One region of the Paenibacillus sp. TSM33 genome, then DNA from elsewhere that is predicted to be linked to it. Evidence: riboswitches for the same ligand, from Rfam matches in the RefSeq annotation. Region 1 holds a riboswitch; each other region holds the start of a gene.
What was found. A riboswitch is a leader RNA that binds a small molecule or an ion and turns the genes downstream of it on or off. The one in region 1 is predicted to bind thiamine pyrophosphate.
Positions count from the first base shown of each region.

Region 2: it holds a riboswitch for thiamine pyrophosphate, as region 1 does, so the genes downstream of both, thiC (phosphomethylpyrimidine synthase ThiC) here and ACN6NF_RS01910 (ABC transporter substrate-binding protein) in region 1, are expected to answer to the same signal.
Region 3: it holds a riboswitch for thiamine pyrophosphate, as region 1 does, so the genes downstream of both, ACN6NF_RS13195 (thiamine phosphate synthase) here and ACN6NF_RS01910 (ABC transporter substrate-binding protein) in region 1, are expected to answer to the same signal.

Region 1 covers NZ_JBLZXB010000006.1:16,939-22,362, forward strand. Annotated here, with positions in the region: gene ACN6NF_RS01895 (ABC transporter permease) at 1-5, opposite strand, end outside; gene ACN6NF_RS01900 (thiamine-binding protein) at 2-295, opposite strand; gene ACN6NF_RS01905 (hypothetical protein) at 355-798, shown strand; gene ACN6NF_RS01910 (ABC transporter substrate-binding protein) at 807-1,850, opposite strand; TPP riboswitch at 2,045-2,154, opposite strand; gene ACN6NF_RS01915 (pyridoxamine 5'-phosphate oxidase family protein) at 2,423-2,857, shown strand; gene ACN6NF_RS01920 (bifunctional 2',3'-cyclic-nucleotide 2'-phosphodiesterase/3'-nucleotidase) at 3,076-5,178, shown strand.
Region 2 covers NZ_JBLZXB010000009.1:131,761-137,184, reverse strand. Annotated here, with positions in the region: gene ACN6NF_RS03885 (DUF1648 domain-containing protein) at 1-64, opposite strand, end outside; gene ACN6NF_RS03880 (YitT family protein) at 259-1,095, opposite strand; gene ACN6NF_RS03875 (hypothetical protein) at 1,602-1,754, shown strand; gene thiC (phosphomethylpyrimidine synthase ThiC) at 1,962-3,806, opposite strand; TPP riboswitch at 3,994-4,105, opposite strand; gene ACN6NF_RS03865 (IclR family transcriptional regulator) at 4,221-4,964, opposite strand; gene ACN6NF_RS03860 (alpha/beta hydrolase) at 5,263-5,424, shown strand, end outside.
Region 3 covers NZ_JBLZXB010000017.1:295,010-300,433, reverse strand. Annotated here, with positions in the region: gene ACN6NF_RS13205 (hypothetical protein) at 1-382, shown strand, start outside; gene ACN6NF_RS13200 (ABC-F family ATP-binding cassette domain-containing protein) at 566-2,119, shown strand; TPP riboswitch at 2,205-2,313, shown strand; partial or broken gene ACN6NF_RS13195 (thiamine phosphate synthase) at 2,640-3,227, shown strand; gene thiO (glycine oxidase ThiO) at 3,290-4,438, shown strand; gene thiS (sulfur carrier protein ThiS) at 4,435-4,638, shown strand; gene ACN6NF_RS13180 (thiazole synthase) at 4,641-5,408, shown strand; gene ACN6NF_RS13175 (ThiF family adenylyltransferase) at 5,405-5,424, shown strand, end outside.

The DNA.
Region 1 (5,424 bases):
TTCATGGGCGATACTTCTCGGTCAGCTTGTTCATGCTGATGCCCTGCGGGTTATGTGCGATTTTGATCTGTGAAATGACACTGGGACTTCCAGCTTCTGTCAAGGCCTCGTGCATATCTTTGACGACTTTCAGCAGTTCGTCCAGTTCGCCCTCCATTGTCGTATCCAATGGATTTACCTGATGCTTGACACCGGAACGCTGGATGAACTCAATCGCCTTGTCTACATAGGGATAAGAGTCTTCGTTATTAGGAGTTTTAGGGATGACTTGAATACTAAGAAGTGTATTAGCCATGTGAATTTCACCTGTCCTTTAGTTTTAAGTTCTAGGAAAATAAGATTGGTTTAAGGTGGTTGAGACCGCTTCGCGTTTCATTTGATCTTACGATCGCTGTTGCCGGGGGATTCTTTGAATTAATTTTTAAAGGTAAGAATCCAACAGCAAAGGCGACCGCTTCGCTTCTCCAGATTCAAATGAACCGCTCCGCTGCCAACCGTCTTAAAAGCACCTTATTTTTAAAGCTAAGTTGTGTGGCATTTTTACACATAAGCGCACCTGCTTTTGCGTTTAGATACCATGAGACTAAAGAAGTAGACCAAGTGGAACGAGAACGAAGTGGACGGAATGGTGCTGTACAAGCGAAGCGGTCGCTTTTGTCCCTGGATTTCTACCCTGCTGAGGACTTTATTTCGAGAAATCCGGGGGCGGTGGCGCTGGGAAGCACCATCCGTCCGCGTAGTGGAGCCTCGTTCACTTTTCTAGCTCAGTCTTATTTAGCTGGTAATTTAGCGTTTTAACAAAATGATCAACGCTTGGGCAAGAAGTCGTTTGTGAAGGCTTTATCGACTTCCAAAGGTTTGCTGAGCAGCTTGCGTTCATACATCCAGTCTGAGTAGTTTTGCCATACCTCCGCTTTTTGTACGCCCCATTGCGTGGCATCGTCCTGATAACGCGGGCTTAGCCATTTTTGGCTAGCAAGTACCAGTTTTTTGTCCAGCTCCGGCACAGCTTTGCTTAAGATATCTGCGGCTTCTTCCGGATGGGCGATGGTGTATTCATAGCCTTGTGCGGTAGCGTCCATGAACGCTTTGACTAGGTCAGGATCGTTTTTTATCGTCTGTTCATTGCTCACAATTACAGGTGTATAGTAATCGAGACTTTTGGAATAATCTTTTACATACAGCATATCCAAGGGCTCGCCTCGAAGCTTGGCCTCAATCCCGGTCCATGCGTAAAATATCCAGGCAAAGTCAATATCCCGCTTCACGGCTGTAAAATAGTCTGCATTGCCCATATTGACGATTTTCACTTTGCTCACATCACCTTGGTCTGAGTCCATGATGGATTTCATGACCGCTTCTTCTACAGGAGAACCCCAGCCGCCGTAGCTTTTACCCTCGAAATCTTTCGGGCTTTTAATTCCGCGGTTTACCGGAGCTGCGAAGCCAGAGGTGTTATGCTGAATCACCGCAGCGATAGATACGAGTGGTACGCCTTGGATGCGAGCCTGAGTGACGCCTTCTTGATAGCTGATACCAAAAGGTGCAGCATTCGAAGCAACCATTTGGTCGGCTCCCCCTGAACCAGGTTGAACAATTTGGACATTTAAGCCTGCTTTTTCGTAAAATCCTTTGTCCTTGGCGACATAGAGTCCCGTGTGATTCGTATTGGGTGTCCAGTCAAGTACGACTTTAACATCTTTGAGCCCCTTTGCCGAGGTAGACGTTGAAGTGTCGGCAGCAGGAACCTCCTTTTGCGATGTAGGGTGATTGCCGCCGCAAGCGGCCAGAGTCAGAGCCATGAGCCATAGACTGACCATACTCAGGCTTAACATTTTCATGCGCTTCATCGTTGTGTTCTCTCCTTTTTAATTACCCGTTATCCGTCCAATCAGACAGCTTATGTTCCCCATTTTCACAAAATAACATCTGCCGGAACGCAATCTTTCCAACAACTTCATCTTCAACAAAAAAAGCGCCCCGAGATTCGGGACGCTTGCGCTTGTATATACCAAAGTAAGGGATGTCCTGTTTTAATAAAAGGTACATCTTGCTTAAGCATTCCTACGCTGGCATTACCCAGATCAGGTTGTAAGGGTCAGTGTCTTGGGACACACTCTCAGCCGGCCGATTCCAGCACCCCTGGCATTGTATGGTTTAATGGGTTCGTTATTCGGGTTTACTACGACGATTATATGCCTTGAAGGCGGGTCTGTCCAGCCTTAAGGAAGCGCTCACGGTTCATTTGCCGAACGACAGGGTACACTTTTACTGTGAGCTTCGATCTGAAAATGAACATGAATCATTCAGAACTGATCCGGTCATGTTATTTCAGAACAGCTGCACAGTATGTCCAGAAGAGCTGGTGCCAAAGTGGCATAGCCCTATAGAATTCTAATTCGTAAAAAGGAGTTGTTGTACTGTGGGTAAAACGGAGACATTGGATCGTAGTCAGCTGGAACAGGCCATCGTGAAGGCTTTGGATAACAACAAATTTTGCTCGTTAGGTACGGTAGAGGACGGGAAACCGAAGGTACGCTATATGGCCCTTTTTAACGATGGAATGAACATTCATCTGGCGACAGATCGCAAAACACATAAAGTGGAGGAGCTAAAGGACAATCCGAATGCTTATCTGCTGCTGGGTTATGAAGTGGGTGGCACGAAGGAAGTCTTGGAAGTGGAAGCTACCGTCCAGGTTACAGCTGATGAGGGGTTACGCAAACAAGTGTGGAATGACTCTCTGAAAAAATGGTTTTCTGGACCGGATGATCCCGATTATGTCATTTTAGACGTCAATCCGACTCGTATTGAGTACGTGGGTCAACAAACGGAGCGCCAAGTGTGGACGAAATAGAAACAATATAAATTTATAAGTCAGTAAATTCCCGACCTTTTCAGGAGATTTACTGGCTTTTTTTGTGCAGAAACTAATTACTTTTTCATAAATATTTTAAGCAAATGACTACTCTTTTGTCCTACGTTGGATTAAAATAGGAATGGTGGGTTCAAAGCTTACATATATGTGCAAAAGTATGTATATGAGGCATACACCTTAATGAGGAGGGGTATATTTTGTTATTTCGTAAAAATTGGTTTAAAGGGTTTACAGCAGCAGTTGTAGCTTGCAGCCTGCTGGTGTTTTCAGCAGCTCCATCCTGGGCAGCTAGCGATTCCCGCGATAGCGCTACGGTGAATCTGCGGATCATGGAGACAACGGATATTCATGGGGCGCTGATGAATTATGATTACTATTCAGACAAAGAAACCAACGAATATGGCTTGGTTAGTACAGCTAGTTTGATCCAGAAGGCACGTAGTGAAACAAGAAACAGTATGCTGTTTGATAACGGTGATTTGCTGCAGGGCAACCCATTAGGCGATTATATGGCCCGCAACAAAACCTTTGAGAAAGAAGGCGGTGTTCATCCGGTCTATAAGATGATGAACTTGATGGGCTATGATGCAGCTACAGTGGGTAACCATGAATTCAACTACGGTCTCGACTTTCTGGACAAATCCCTCAAGGGCGCTGACTTTCCTTACGTAAATGCGAACGTTTATGTTAATAAAGGGGGCCAAGCTACTAAAAACTATTTTACCCCTTATCAGATTCTTGATAAAACAGTAATGGATGAGAAGGGCGAAGAGCACACACTCAGAGTGGGTGTAATCGGTCTGGTAACACCTCAAATTATGCAGTGGGATGAAGCCAATTTGAAGGATAAGGTCGTTACGAAGGATATTGTGGAAACAGCCAAAAAGTTTATTCCTCAAATGAAAACAGAAGGGGCTGACATTATTGTCGTGCTTGCACATACAGGGTATGAGGATGTGCCGCAAACGCCAATGATGGAAAATGCCGTTAAATATTTGAGCAAGGTAGACGGAATTAACGCGATTTTGTTTGGGCATGCTCATAAATCTTTCCCAAGCTCAGATTTTAAAGATATGAGCGGGGTAGATCTGGATAAAGGAACCATTAATGGCGTACCAGCAGTAGAAGCTTCATCGTGGGGCAAGGATCTGGGTATTATTGATCTGAGCCTTGAAAAGAAAAACCGTGAGTGGCACGTCATCGACTCTCAGTCTCAAGTTCGTCCAGTTGTGAGTACCACTAATCAGGCTGCGCAGTTTATTCCTGATTTTAAACTGGTTGAAGCGGTTAAAGAAGAGCACCAAGGAACGCTGGATTATATTCGTCAACCTGTCGGTACAACGACTGCACCGATTACCAGCTACTTTGCATTAGTGCAGGATGACCCGTCCATTCAAATTGTGACAAATGCACAGAAATGGTATGTTCAAAACCATCTTAAAGGAACAGAATACGAAAATCTCCCTGTATTATCGGCAGGCGCTCCATTCAAAGCCGGTGGTCGCAACGGTGCCGAGTATTATACCAACATTCCTGAAGGTACAATAGCGATTAAGAACGTGTCCGATCTGTACGTGTATCCGAACACGGTTCATGCCGTAGAAGTTACTGGTGCTGAAATTCAGGAGTGGCTGGAGTGGTCTGCGGGTCAGTTCAACCGCATTGATCCTAGCAAAACAGAGGAACAATCGCTGATCAACAGAGATTTCCCAACCTACAATTTTGATGTGATTGACGGTGTGAATTACCAGATTGATGTAACTCAGCCTGCACGATATGATGCCAAGGGAACTATTATTGATTCTTCGGCCCATCGTATCAAGGATCTGCAATACAATGGGAAGGCTATTGATCCTGCCCAGAAATTTATCGTTGCGACCAATAACTATCGTGCTTCCTCCTCCAAATTGGCCAACCCAGATGGCAAACGAATTGTGATGGCAGCACCGGATGAAAGTCGCCAAGTCGTTGTCGATTATATTCGTACGAACGAAACGATTAACCCGTCAGCGGACGGTAACTGGTCTATTGCTCCTTTTGGTCAGGCCAAGGTTACCTTTGAGTCCTCTCCTGATGCCAAAGACGTGCTGGCAGGCAATCAACAAATTTCATACTTGAGCAGCGCGGGAGACGGTTTTGCCAAATACAGCTTGAAAGCTGGTGCTAAACCTAGTGCAGCCACGACTCCTGCAAAGGAAGCTGTGGTTCCCGCGAAAGCTACAACGAAGACAGCTGTCAAAACGACTAAACCTGCGGCTGCAAAACCAGCTAAAACAACGAAGCCAAAGGCATCTAAGTAACTGGGATTTTAGTTTCCACTCCATATCAGAATGAAGCAGTAAGTCTCTTTAAATGAAGAGATTTGCTGTTTTTTTTTGATGCCAAATACAACATTACCGCGTCTATCATGAGTATAAAAAGGCTTTGTTTTTGTCGAAGATATACTTAAGTCCTAAGTTATTGTTCGGATTAAGCTTATTTTTTGTCAAAACACGTAATTATATAGTACTTTTGTTCTAATTATTTGTGATATAATGGTGAAAAAA
Region 2 (5,424 bases), on a different contig from region 1:
TGACGAAAGGCAAAGCGGACACAAGAAAGGACAACACATTAAAAATATTTAATCTATTTCGCATGGAAGTTCTCCTTTTAGAGCTGATTCAATTCATATTATACACATATCAGCAATCTATATTTTTATATCCATGGCTAAGTAAAAGAGAAATTATGCGGTTAGCAAAAGACATTCTCACTACTAAATGCAAAAAAGCCGATCCTCTCAGGACCGGCTCTAGCCACGTTCTCTTATATCCTACCTTTGCATGCCAAACTACTTCGAAATATCCAAAAAGCCCTCTCCGAACACGTCCCGCACATCATGAATGGTGATAAATGCAGCTGTATCGATAGCTTTCACAATCTTTTTAAGCGCTGACACCTCTTGTTTGCTAATGACGATATATAAAACTTCTTTTGGATTTTTGGTGTAATATCCGTGGCCTGACAGGACGGTGACTCCACGATCCATTTGTGTAATGACCATCTCGGCAATTTTATCTTGATGCTCCGAAATGATCATGACCGCTTTTTTCGGATTCAATCCTTCAATCATGAAGTCCATCACCTTCGTACCGACGTACAAAATAACGATAGTCAGCATTAATTTCTCTGGACCAATAATAAAATAGGAAGAGAAAGCAACGATTAGATCAAAAAACAGCAAGGCATAGCTGATATTCCAGTCCAGATACTTGTTGGCAATCCGGGCTAAAATAACTGTTCCTGCCGTTGTACCACCGACCCGTACAATTAAGCCAATTCCAACTCCTATCATCACTCCGGCAAATATGGCATTAATCGTCGGCTCATGCGAATCAATCCGCCAGTTGACCGTTAAATGTAAAAACAACGAGTTAAAAGCGACCGCAATTATAGTGTACAGGGTCGTTCTCTTGTCCAAAAATTTATATCCAACAATCAGCAGCAAGCCATTAATCACCAGATTGACGATCGAGGGAGACCACTGAAACAGGTAGTACAGGATGATCGTGACCCCGGTAACGCCCCCCTCGCCAAACTCATTCGGGATCACATACAGATTAACAGCCAGCGCGAATAAAAACGCACCTACAATAATAAATACGATATCTGCCATGCTTTTTTTCATATATGTTCTAATCCTTTCTCTAACATTTCAACGGATGAATTGCCAGATGGATTGGCTGACTCTTCTTACCAAAATACGCTGACAACCAGTTCATGGTATCTACTACCCAACATAAAGTCAATACAACTTTGACACTTTAATTCGCCACCAGACTGCCTTAGTCCAACCTTAGAATTCTGCAGAATTCCGCTAATACAAGGTTATTCGACAAAAAAACACAATCCCGACTACTAAACCAGGAAAACGGGCCTCTAGCCCTTGTTTAGGCCCTAGGCACATTTTCCCCTAAAATGACCATCCTCCTAATACACAATTTGGACACATACGACCATATTCCTGTTTTATGTCAAAAGCGTTTTACTTTGGATAAATGCGGGTATAATGATTGAAACATTACCAAGCAACCTACACGGCATTACGACATCAAGTACATACAAATAGTCCTATACAGACGTCCTAAGCAACTCAATCTGAATTTGACAAAATGGAATTGGAGGAATGACCACATGAATACCATGAACTTAACTGTCCACACCCTGATGCCTTTTCACCACCAATACCAACGTGCCAACCCGGTGAGTATGCAGAAGAAAGAAGATAGCTCGGAGAAGAAGCTCAGCTTTCAGGACATTTTGAATGAAAAAATGGGTAAAAAATAAGTCGCCGTTAATCCGGTAGCATAATCCCGCTTTACATAAGCTGAAAAGCCGTGGTTTCTACATCGACTGTAGAGAACCACGGCTTTTTGTTACTCACGCGTTTCTAAACCTTAGCTCATACGTTCATGGAAATCAACCTCTGACGAGCTTAACTGTACTTTTCGTTGAGGCTTCCCAGTTGATTGACTTTCGTATCGCTACCGATTTTTACTGCCCAGCTTCCCGATACTGCTCTGCCTTCTCTCGCATCCCGGCGGCGACGGCTTCCTCGGCATTCAGTCCCTTATCGGCCGCATAGGCACGAATGTCCTGCGTGATACGCATGCTGCAAAACTTGGGACCGCACATCGAGCAAAAGTGGGCTTCCTTGGCCCCCTCTGCCGGTAGCGTTTCATCATGGTAGGACAAGGCCCGCTCAGGGTCAAGCGAAAGATTGAACTGATCGCGCCAGCGGAATTCAAAACGCGCCTTGGATAAAGCATCGTCCCGCTGCTGTGCCCGTGGATGGCCTTTCGCCAGATCGGCGGCATGTGCGGCAATTTTGTAGGTAATAACTCCCTCGCGGACATCATCCTTGTTCGGCAGACCCAAATGCTCTTTCGGCGTAACGTAGCACAGCATGGATGTCCCGAACCAACCGATCATGGCCGCCCCGATAGCTGAGGTAATATGATCATATCCTGGCGCGATATCCGTCGTCAGCGGCCCTAAAGTATAAAAGGGAGCTTCCTTACAAATCTCCATTTGTAAATCCACATTCTCCTTGATTTTGTGCATAGGGACATGTCCTGGCCCTTCAATCATGACTTGGACATCATGCTTCCATGCGATTTGCGTTAGCTCGCCCAACGTTTCCAGCTCCGCAAATTGTGCTTCATCATTCGCATCATAGATACTCCCTGGACGCAGACCATCCCCGAGAGAAAAGGCCACATCGTAGGCTTTCATAATTTCACAGATTTCTTCAAAATGCGTATACAAAAAATTCTCCTGATGGTGTGCAAGGCACCAGGCTGCCATGATCGACCCGCCCCGGGATACAATTCCCGTCATTCTATTCGCCGTCATCGGTATATATCGCAGCAATACACCCGCATGGATTGTAAAATAGTCCACTCCCTGCTCCGCCTGCTCAATCAGCGTGTCTCGATACAGTTCCCACGTCAGCTTCTCAGCTTCGCCGTTCACCTTTTCTAGTGCCTGATATAGCGGCACCGTTCCAATCGGTACAGGCGAATTCCTGATGATCCATTCGCGCGTCGTATGAATATTACGGCCTGTGGACAGGTCCATGACGGTGTCTGATCCCCAGCGTACAGCCCAGGTCATCTTCTCCACTTCTTCCTCAATGGAGGACGAAACCGCGGAATTCCCAATGTTTGCATTGATCTTCACGTGAAAATGGCGCCCAATAACCATGGGCTCGCTTTCCGGGTGATTGATATTAGAAGGTAAAATCGCTCGTCCAGCCGCCAACTCCTGCCGTACAAACTCGGGCTCTACTCCTTCACGGATCGCCGCAAATTCCATTTCGGGCGTAATGATCCCTTGCCGAGCATAATGCATTTGCGTCACGGTGCGTCCTTGCACAGCTCGAAGCGGACGGTTGGTCACGCCGGGAAATTCCACTGTCTCCCGTTTGGAGCCGGGCTTCAGCCCATTATCCTCCGGCTTAACGGCGCGGCCCTCGTAAGCCTCCACGTCCCCCCGTTCCAGTGCCCAAGCTCGTCGTAATGGTGGCAAGCCCTGATGGATATCCACCTGATAGGCTTCGTCCGTCATCGGACCGCTCGTATCGTACACACGCAACGGCTCATGATGCTCCATGCCCTCCGGCGTATGTGTGGGGTGCAGCGTAATTTCTCGCTCTGGCACGGCAATGTCCGGCCGAGAACCTTGAATATACACCTTACGGCTCCCCGGAAAGGGCTTTATCCCACTAGCTTGCTCCGCGTGGTCCTTCTCCCCCTCTACTTCTCTTATTCCCGTCAACCCTACATCTGCTAATTTCACTCCTGTTTCTTTTGTTCCTTCTGTTTCCGTCGGTTTCATGGTCCATTCCTCCCGTTTCGTTGAAATGACACACCGATCCGGAACCATTCCCAGGGTGGCGCTGATCTATGCAAAAAAGCCGGTTCCCTAGGGAACCGGCTAATCGAACGAGACAGCTATCCAAACCGTGCGCACGTGGAATAATCACATTCCAATGCGCGGCCGTAGATAGCAGCTGCGTATACATTTCAATGGCCGATTACTTCCCTACGCTGGTATGATCCAGATCAGGTGCAAAGGGTCCGGAATCTTGCCCGATTCCATCTCAGCCCGCATTACAGGCTCCCCCAGTAACTGTGATACTTACTATTCGCTTGAACTGGCGGCTATAACAGACAACCCGCCATCTCTATCAGACTACTTTAAATTTATGGCTTTGGCAACCCTCTATGGTTCCCTTTTGTGTTAACCCTGTTACGGGAGCATAAGCCCCATTTCCTTGGCCGCTTCGATCAAAATCGGAGCAAAATCATGCAGCGTCTCAGGCGCAAGTCGACTGACCGGACCGGATACAGATAAAGCCGCTGCCACCTGTCCCTTTCGGTTCACAATAGGCGCGGCCACAGCCGCAGCTCCTGGCTCACGTTCTTCATAGCTGGTCGCATAGCCCTTCTCACGAATGTCCTGGAGTTGGGCTTTATAAACCTCCGGGTCTACCGAAGGTGGCCATTCATCCCCGCTTAGCAGTACCTCCAGCTCCTGTGGCGGCATAAAAGCCGCCAGCACCTTGCTGGAGGCTCCCACAGCCAGCGGCATACGCGCTCCCACAGGCGCAACCCTGCGAATCGCCTGATTGCTCTGCACGGCTTGTATGCGAATACGCATGCTTCCATCCCGCAGGTACAAGCTCACCGTCTCCCCTAAGCGATCACGCAGTCCTTCCATTGCAGGCTGTAACAACACCGCTGGCTCATCGCTTTGGGACAAATGCGTGGACAGCTCCCATATGCGAAAGCCAAGCCGATATTTTTCCGTTTCGGCATTCCGAACGACAAACCCCCGATCCTCCAGCGTAGTCAAAAGACGATGAACGGTGCTTTTATGTAGACCAATTTGGGAGGCAATCTCCGTTAGACCAAGATCAGAATCTGCGGTAAAACACAGCAATATATCAAGTGCACGCTCTACAGCGCGGACGGTTAATTTACGGTCTTCCATCGCGAACCGCTCCTCTTGTATCCATATTCGTTTCACACTATGAAACATGGTTACATAAATTATATAAAATAGTCGCAGCCACTGTAAACCGATGTTTTTGTGACAACCACATTACAGAACAAGAACAAACATCGACAATTCTTTGCATCATTTTTACTTTTCCGGTTCAGGCGTTGACTTTGGATAATCCCCATCATACGATAATAGGTATCTATACGGACATACCCTACTATTTTCAAGTGGAATTATACCTAAATTCTATGATTCGAAAATCAATTTTATATAAGGAGGCTCTTACATGATTTCGACATCCCAGCGCAACGCTCAGCTACAGACCGCTGTTCAGGAGCCGTCCACCCCACTCTTTAATCCCCGTCTGCTGCGGTTCAAGCACATTGTGATTGCTCTGCTGCTGTCGGTTGTATTTTTTCTGTTGTTTTGCTTTATTGCCTTGCATGCT
Region 3 (5,424 bases), on a different contig from region 1:
AGTTCGTAGCGTTCAGGAGGACTTGGCTCGAATGATTAATATCCACAACGAAAAGGCATCACGTAACGGCATATCTTATACGTTCACCCTACCACTTATTCCACAAGAGGAGTGGTATAACACGGTAGATGATGTGGGGATGATCGCTTTTGTCCAAGGTATTCCAGTTGGAGACAGGTATTACAATAACTACGGGTTTGGTGGTGGCAGAGTCGTTAGAAAGCAACCTATTATCGGTGGCATAGAACCAGACACTGGAATGAAATATTTTTATAGAGATTCATGTCCAGCTCCCTTTAAAGCGATTGAACATTTTACAAATGAAAAATCTGCGGCAGCTGCGGGGTACTTCGAGTATCAACATTATAATGACTTGAAATAATCACCCTCCGGGGTGGTTTTTCTTTTTTAGAATAATCTATATGAAAAACCTTAAATTTCGCTGTTTTCAATATTCCGATAAGGTTGCTGGATGTGCTACAATAAAACTTTGAAAGAAACGAAATGTAATATGAAATAAGAACAGTCGGCAGTGCCGATGACAATAAGGAGCCAAAAACAGCTTATGAGTTTATTGACTGTAGAAAATGTATCCCACAACTTTGGAGATCGTGCATTATTTAAAAATGTTTCCTTTCGATTACTTGCGGGGGAACGTGTAGGATTGGTAGGAGCTAACGGTGTTGGTAAATCGACACTCATGAACATTCTGACTGGAAAATTGCTTAAAGATGAAGGCAAAGTGGAATGGACTCCACGTGTACGTTATGGCTATCTGGATCAGCACACCAAGCTGACGCCAGGTAAAACAGTACGTGATGTATTAAAAGACGCTTTTCTTCCTTTGTTGGAATTGGAAAAGGAAATGATGCAAATTACTGACAAAATGGGAGAGGCTTCTCCCGAAGAGTTGGAAGTCTTGCTGGAACAGATGGGAGAAATTCAAGAGCAACTGGATATGGGGGATTTTTACCTCATTGATGTGAAGGTTGAAGAAATGGCGAATGGATTAGGTCTCTCTGCCATCGGACTGGATCGGGATGTAGCAGCACTTAGTGGGGGGCAACGGACAAAGGTGCTTCTTGCTAAGTTGCTGTTGGAAAAGCCGAATGTACTGCTGCTGGATGAGCCTACCAACTATTTGGATGTAGAGCATATTGAATGGCTTACGCGATATTTGAAGGATTATCCCTATGCTTTTATCCTAATTTCACATGATACTGAATTTATGAACCAGGTTGTTAATGTCATCTACCATCTTGAATTTGCTAAGATGACCCGTTATTCAGCTAACTATGAAAAGTTTCTTGAAATGGCGGATCTGAACAAAGCCCAGCATATTGATGCATATGAGAAGCAGCAGGAATATATTAAGAAACAGGAAGATTTTATTCAGCGCAATAAAGCGCGCGCATCTACATCAGGCCGTGCAAAAAGCCGTGAAAAGCAGCTTGATCGGATCGAACGTATTGATAAGCCTGAAGAAGCCGCAAAGCCAACCTTTCAGTTCAAAGAAGCCCGTGCAAGCGGGAAAACGGTTTTTGAGGGGATTGATTTTGAAATTGGCTACACTCATGCCCTTTTGCCTAAAATGTCTATGACGATCGAACGTGGCGAAAAGATCGCAATTGTTGGCTGCAATGGTGTTGGTAAGTCTACGTTGCTCAAAACCATTCTTGGGAAAATACCTCCAATCAGCGGAAAAACCTATCAAGGGGATTTCTTGCAGCCTGCTTATTTTGAACAGGAAGTAAAGGCGGAGAAAATTACACCGATTGACGATGTATGGAATGAATTTCCGCATTTGAATCAGCATGAAGTACGAGCGCATTTGGCGCGCTGTGGTTTGAAGAATGAGCATATCACCCGGCCTTTGTCTGCGCTTAGTGGTGGAGAACAGGCTAAAGTCCGCCTTTGTAAACTGTTAATGCGTGAGAGCAACTGGGTACTGTTTGATGAGCCTACCAACCACTTGGATGTCAAAGCAAAGGATGAACTCAAACGCGCTTTGAAGGAATACAAAGGGACCGTATTACTTGTATCCCACGAACCGGACTTTTACGAGGACTGGGTAACCAAAACGTGGAATGTAGAAGAGTGGTCTAGTAAAGTTAACTAAAATCCAGTTCTGACAAATTTCACACGACGTGGGGTTTGCAGAATTAGGAAAATATGCTAAGCTATCTTTAGCTGATACAATAAAATAGTCACACTAGGGGAGCCGCCCATGCGGCTGAGACGGAATAAATGGATTTCGGACCCTTTGTACCTGATCTGGGTTATGCCAGCGTAGGGAAGTGAGTTCCGTACAAACAAGGTAGCAGCTCTTTACTTTTGTTTGCGCGGGGAACGATATACGTCTACGGATATAATGTCCGTTTGATTTCGAACGTTCGTCAAACCACTTCCTTTGGAAGTGGTTTTTTGCATTTCAATCATCTTCATTTGTTCGAGCTTCCGTAGACGATTTTACATACGATCTCCTTTCATTATTGCTGGCACATGTGGCTGCTCCGTATGATATTACCTAATATGGGGCTGTAACTATATAGGTTCAGCTTATCCGATTATTTTATAACACTAGTTCAATTTTTTAGTCCAAGAGAGGTGAAAATGAGATCGAATTACACGTAATTACGATGGAAAGTGTCTCCTGCGTGAATGTACCCCAAGTGGCTGCTGCTATTTGTCCTTGTATTCATTATGTACACGCACGTTTGAAACAGAAGGGTGCCTCTGCTTTGCTTTCTTTGACTCGTAGCATGATCGAGCAGGGAGTTCCTTTGCAGCAAATTGTAGTAAATGACCGTGTGGACATAGCTATGCTTACCTTTGTAGGAGCTGTCCAGCTACCAGCTAATGGGTTATCTGTGGTGGATGCAAAAAGTCTAATTCCGAAGGGTACACGATGTGGAGTGTCTGTACATTCCTTGGAGGAGGCGCAGACTGCTGAGCAGGCGGGAGCAGACTATGTACTATTTGGCCATGTATATAAGACCCATTGTAAGAGCGGTCTTGTACCGCGGGGTGTAGCACAGCTTGAACGCATTTGCAGATTGTCGGACATTCCGGTGATAGCGCTGGGAGGCATACAACCTCACCATGTTCCAGAGCTTTATCATGCCGGAGCAAGCGGAATTGCAGTGATGTCTGGTATATGGGAAGCAGAGTCACCCGTTGCAGCAGCGATGGAATATAGGCGAATGATAGATCTTGTAGTTCACGAATCTGTAGCAAGAAACAAGACTAAAGAAAGCGGAATACTCACTGGAGAGGAGACACGGAACAAATGCCAAAGACACATACAGAGACAAAAGCGATAGGACACGCTGAATGCTTGGTCATAGGCGGAGGTGTGATCGGCAGTTCCATTGCTTATCATGTGGCTAAGGAGGGAAGAAGTACGATCATGCTGGAACGATGGATCCCTGGTGAGGGAGCATCAGGAGCAGCGGTGGGAATGCTGGCAGCGGAAAGTGAAGAGTTCGCAGACCATGAGCTGGCACGATTTGCCCGTACAAGTCGAGATGCATTCCCTGACCTTATCTGTGATTTGGAACGTTTATCGGGTATTTCAGTGGAATTTCGAACAGAAGGCTTTGTGACCCCCTTTCGTTCGGAAGCTGAGGGCCAAAAACGCTGGAATGCTGCCAATATGCGAGAGGATGATTGTCCTGTTTGGTGGGATGCCAGGGAAGTGGCCCGGCGGATTCCCGGCTTGGCAGATCAAGTAATTGGGGCTATATACCGATCAAAGGAGACACAAGTGGCCCCTGTTCAGCTTAGTCGTGCTTATGCAGGGGCAGCTGCGGTACTGGGAGCAACAATATGGTCCGGAACTCAAGCTGAGGAACTGGTCATACAGGACGGTCGAGTTTGCGGTGTGCAAACAGATAGTGGATTTTTTTCCTGCGATCAGGTCGTGATTGCCGCAGGCTTGGACAGCTTGAAATTGCTAGAACAGATTGGATTTGATTATCCACTTTATCCGGTTAAGGGCGAAGCGGTAGCAGTCTCCTTGAAGGATCATCCGTTGGATTATACCATTTATGCCGACGATGTTTACCTTGTGCCTAAACAGAATAACGAGCTTTGGATTGGTGCGACGAGTCTTCCGCATCAATATGACAAAGAGGTGACCGTAGGAGGCTTAGAAGGACTCTTAGCACGTGCATCTGCCTGGTTGCCCCGTGTACAAGAAGCTTCTTTTATACGTGCTTGGGCAGGCTTACGTCCGCAGGCAACTGCAGAGCGTCCTTTCATTGGCCCTATTCCTGGAGTAGAGGGTGCCTATGCTGCAGTCGGGCATTATCGCAACGGTGTCCTGCTTAGTGATGCGACTGGACGAGCGATGGCAGCCATGCTTAAAGGGGCTGGTGCGGCTGCACTTGGAATAAGCAAATTTTCTTCTGAACTCCTCAAGGAGGAAAGCTTATGAAGCTGACCATTAACGGACAGAGCATGACCATTTCTAATCGAATTACTCGTGTGGATCAATTGCTGCATGAACTTGATTTAAAGGTGAAAACCGTAGTGGTAGAGCTGAATCGGCATATATTGACCCGTGAAGATCATCATGAAACGGTACTTAAGGATGGAGATTGCCTGGAAATTGTACATTTTGTAGGAGGCGGTTGATCATGTTAACCATTGGAAAAGCAACTTTTACCTCAAGGCTGTTGCTGGGAACAGGGAAATTTTCGGATTTGGATATCCAATCCCAAGCCGTAGAGGCTGCTGAGACGGAAATATTAACGTTTGCCGTGCGTAGATTGAATTTAGAGGAACGGGATAAGCAGCATTTTCTTGATACACTGGATTTGAGCCAGTATACACTTCTTCCCAACACAGCAGGAGCAACAACGGCAGAGGAGGCAATCCGTATAGCCAAGTTGGCAAAAGCTTCCGGCTTGTGCGATATGATTAAGGTGGAGGTCATTGGGGATAGCAAGACGCTGTTGCCTGACCCTTTTGAAACGTTGAAAGCTAGTGAAAAGCTGCTAGAGGAAGGCTTTGTTGTACTGCCCTACATATCGGATGATGTGATACTAGCGAAGAGGTTGCAAGAGCTTGGAGTACATGCCGTTATGCCTGGGGCGTCACCGATTGGTACAGGACATGGTTTGCTCAATCCGTTTTCATTAGAGTTGATTATCGAGCAAGCGGAAGTTCCGGTTATCGTCGATGCTGGCATTCGCTCACCTGGTGACGCAGCAATGGCGATGCAGTTGGGTGCAGATGGTGTTCTGCTAAATACAGCTGTCGCGGGGGCGAAGAACCCTGTGAAAATGGCTGAAGCTATGAAGCTGGCTGTGCGTGCAGGCAGATATGGTTTTGAGGCAGGGATGATTCCTGTAAAACGGTATGCTTCGGCAAGCAGTCCAACAGAAGGCATGGTTCAAGGATGAGGATAACTGAAAAAAA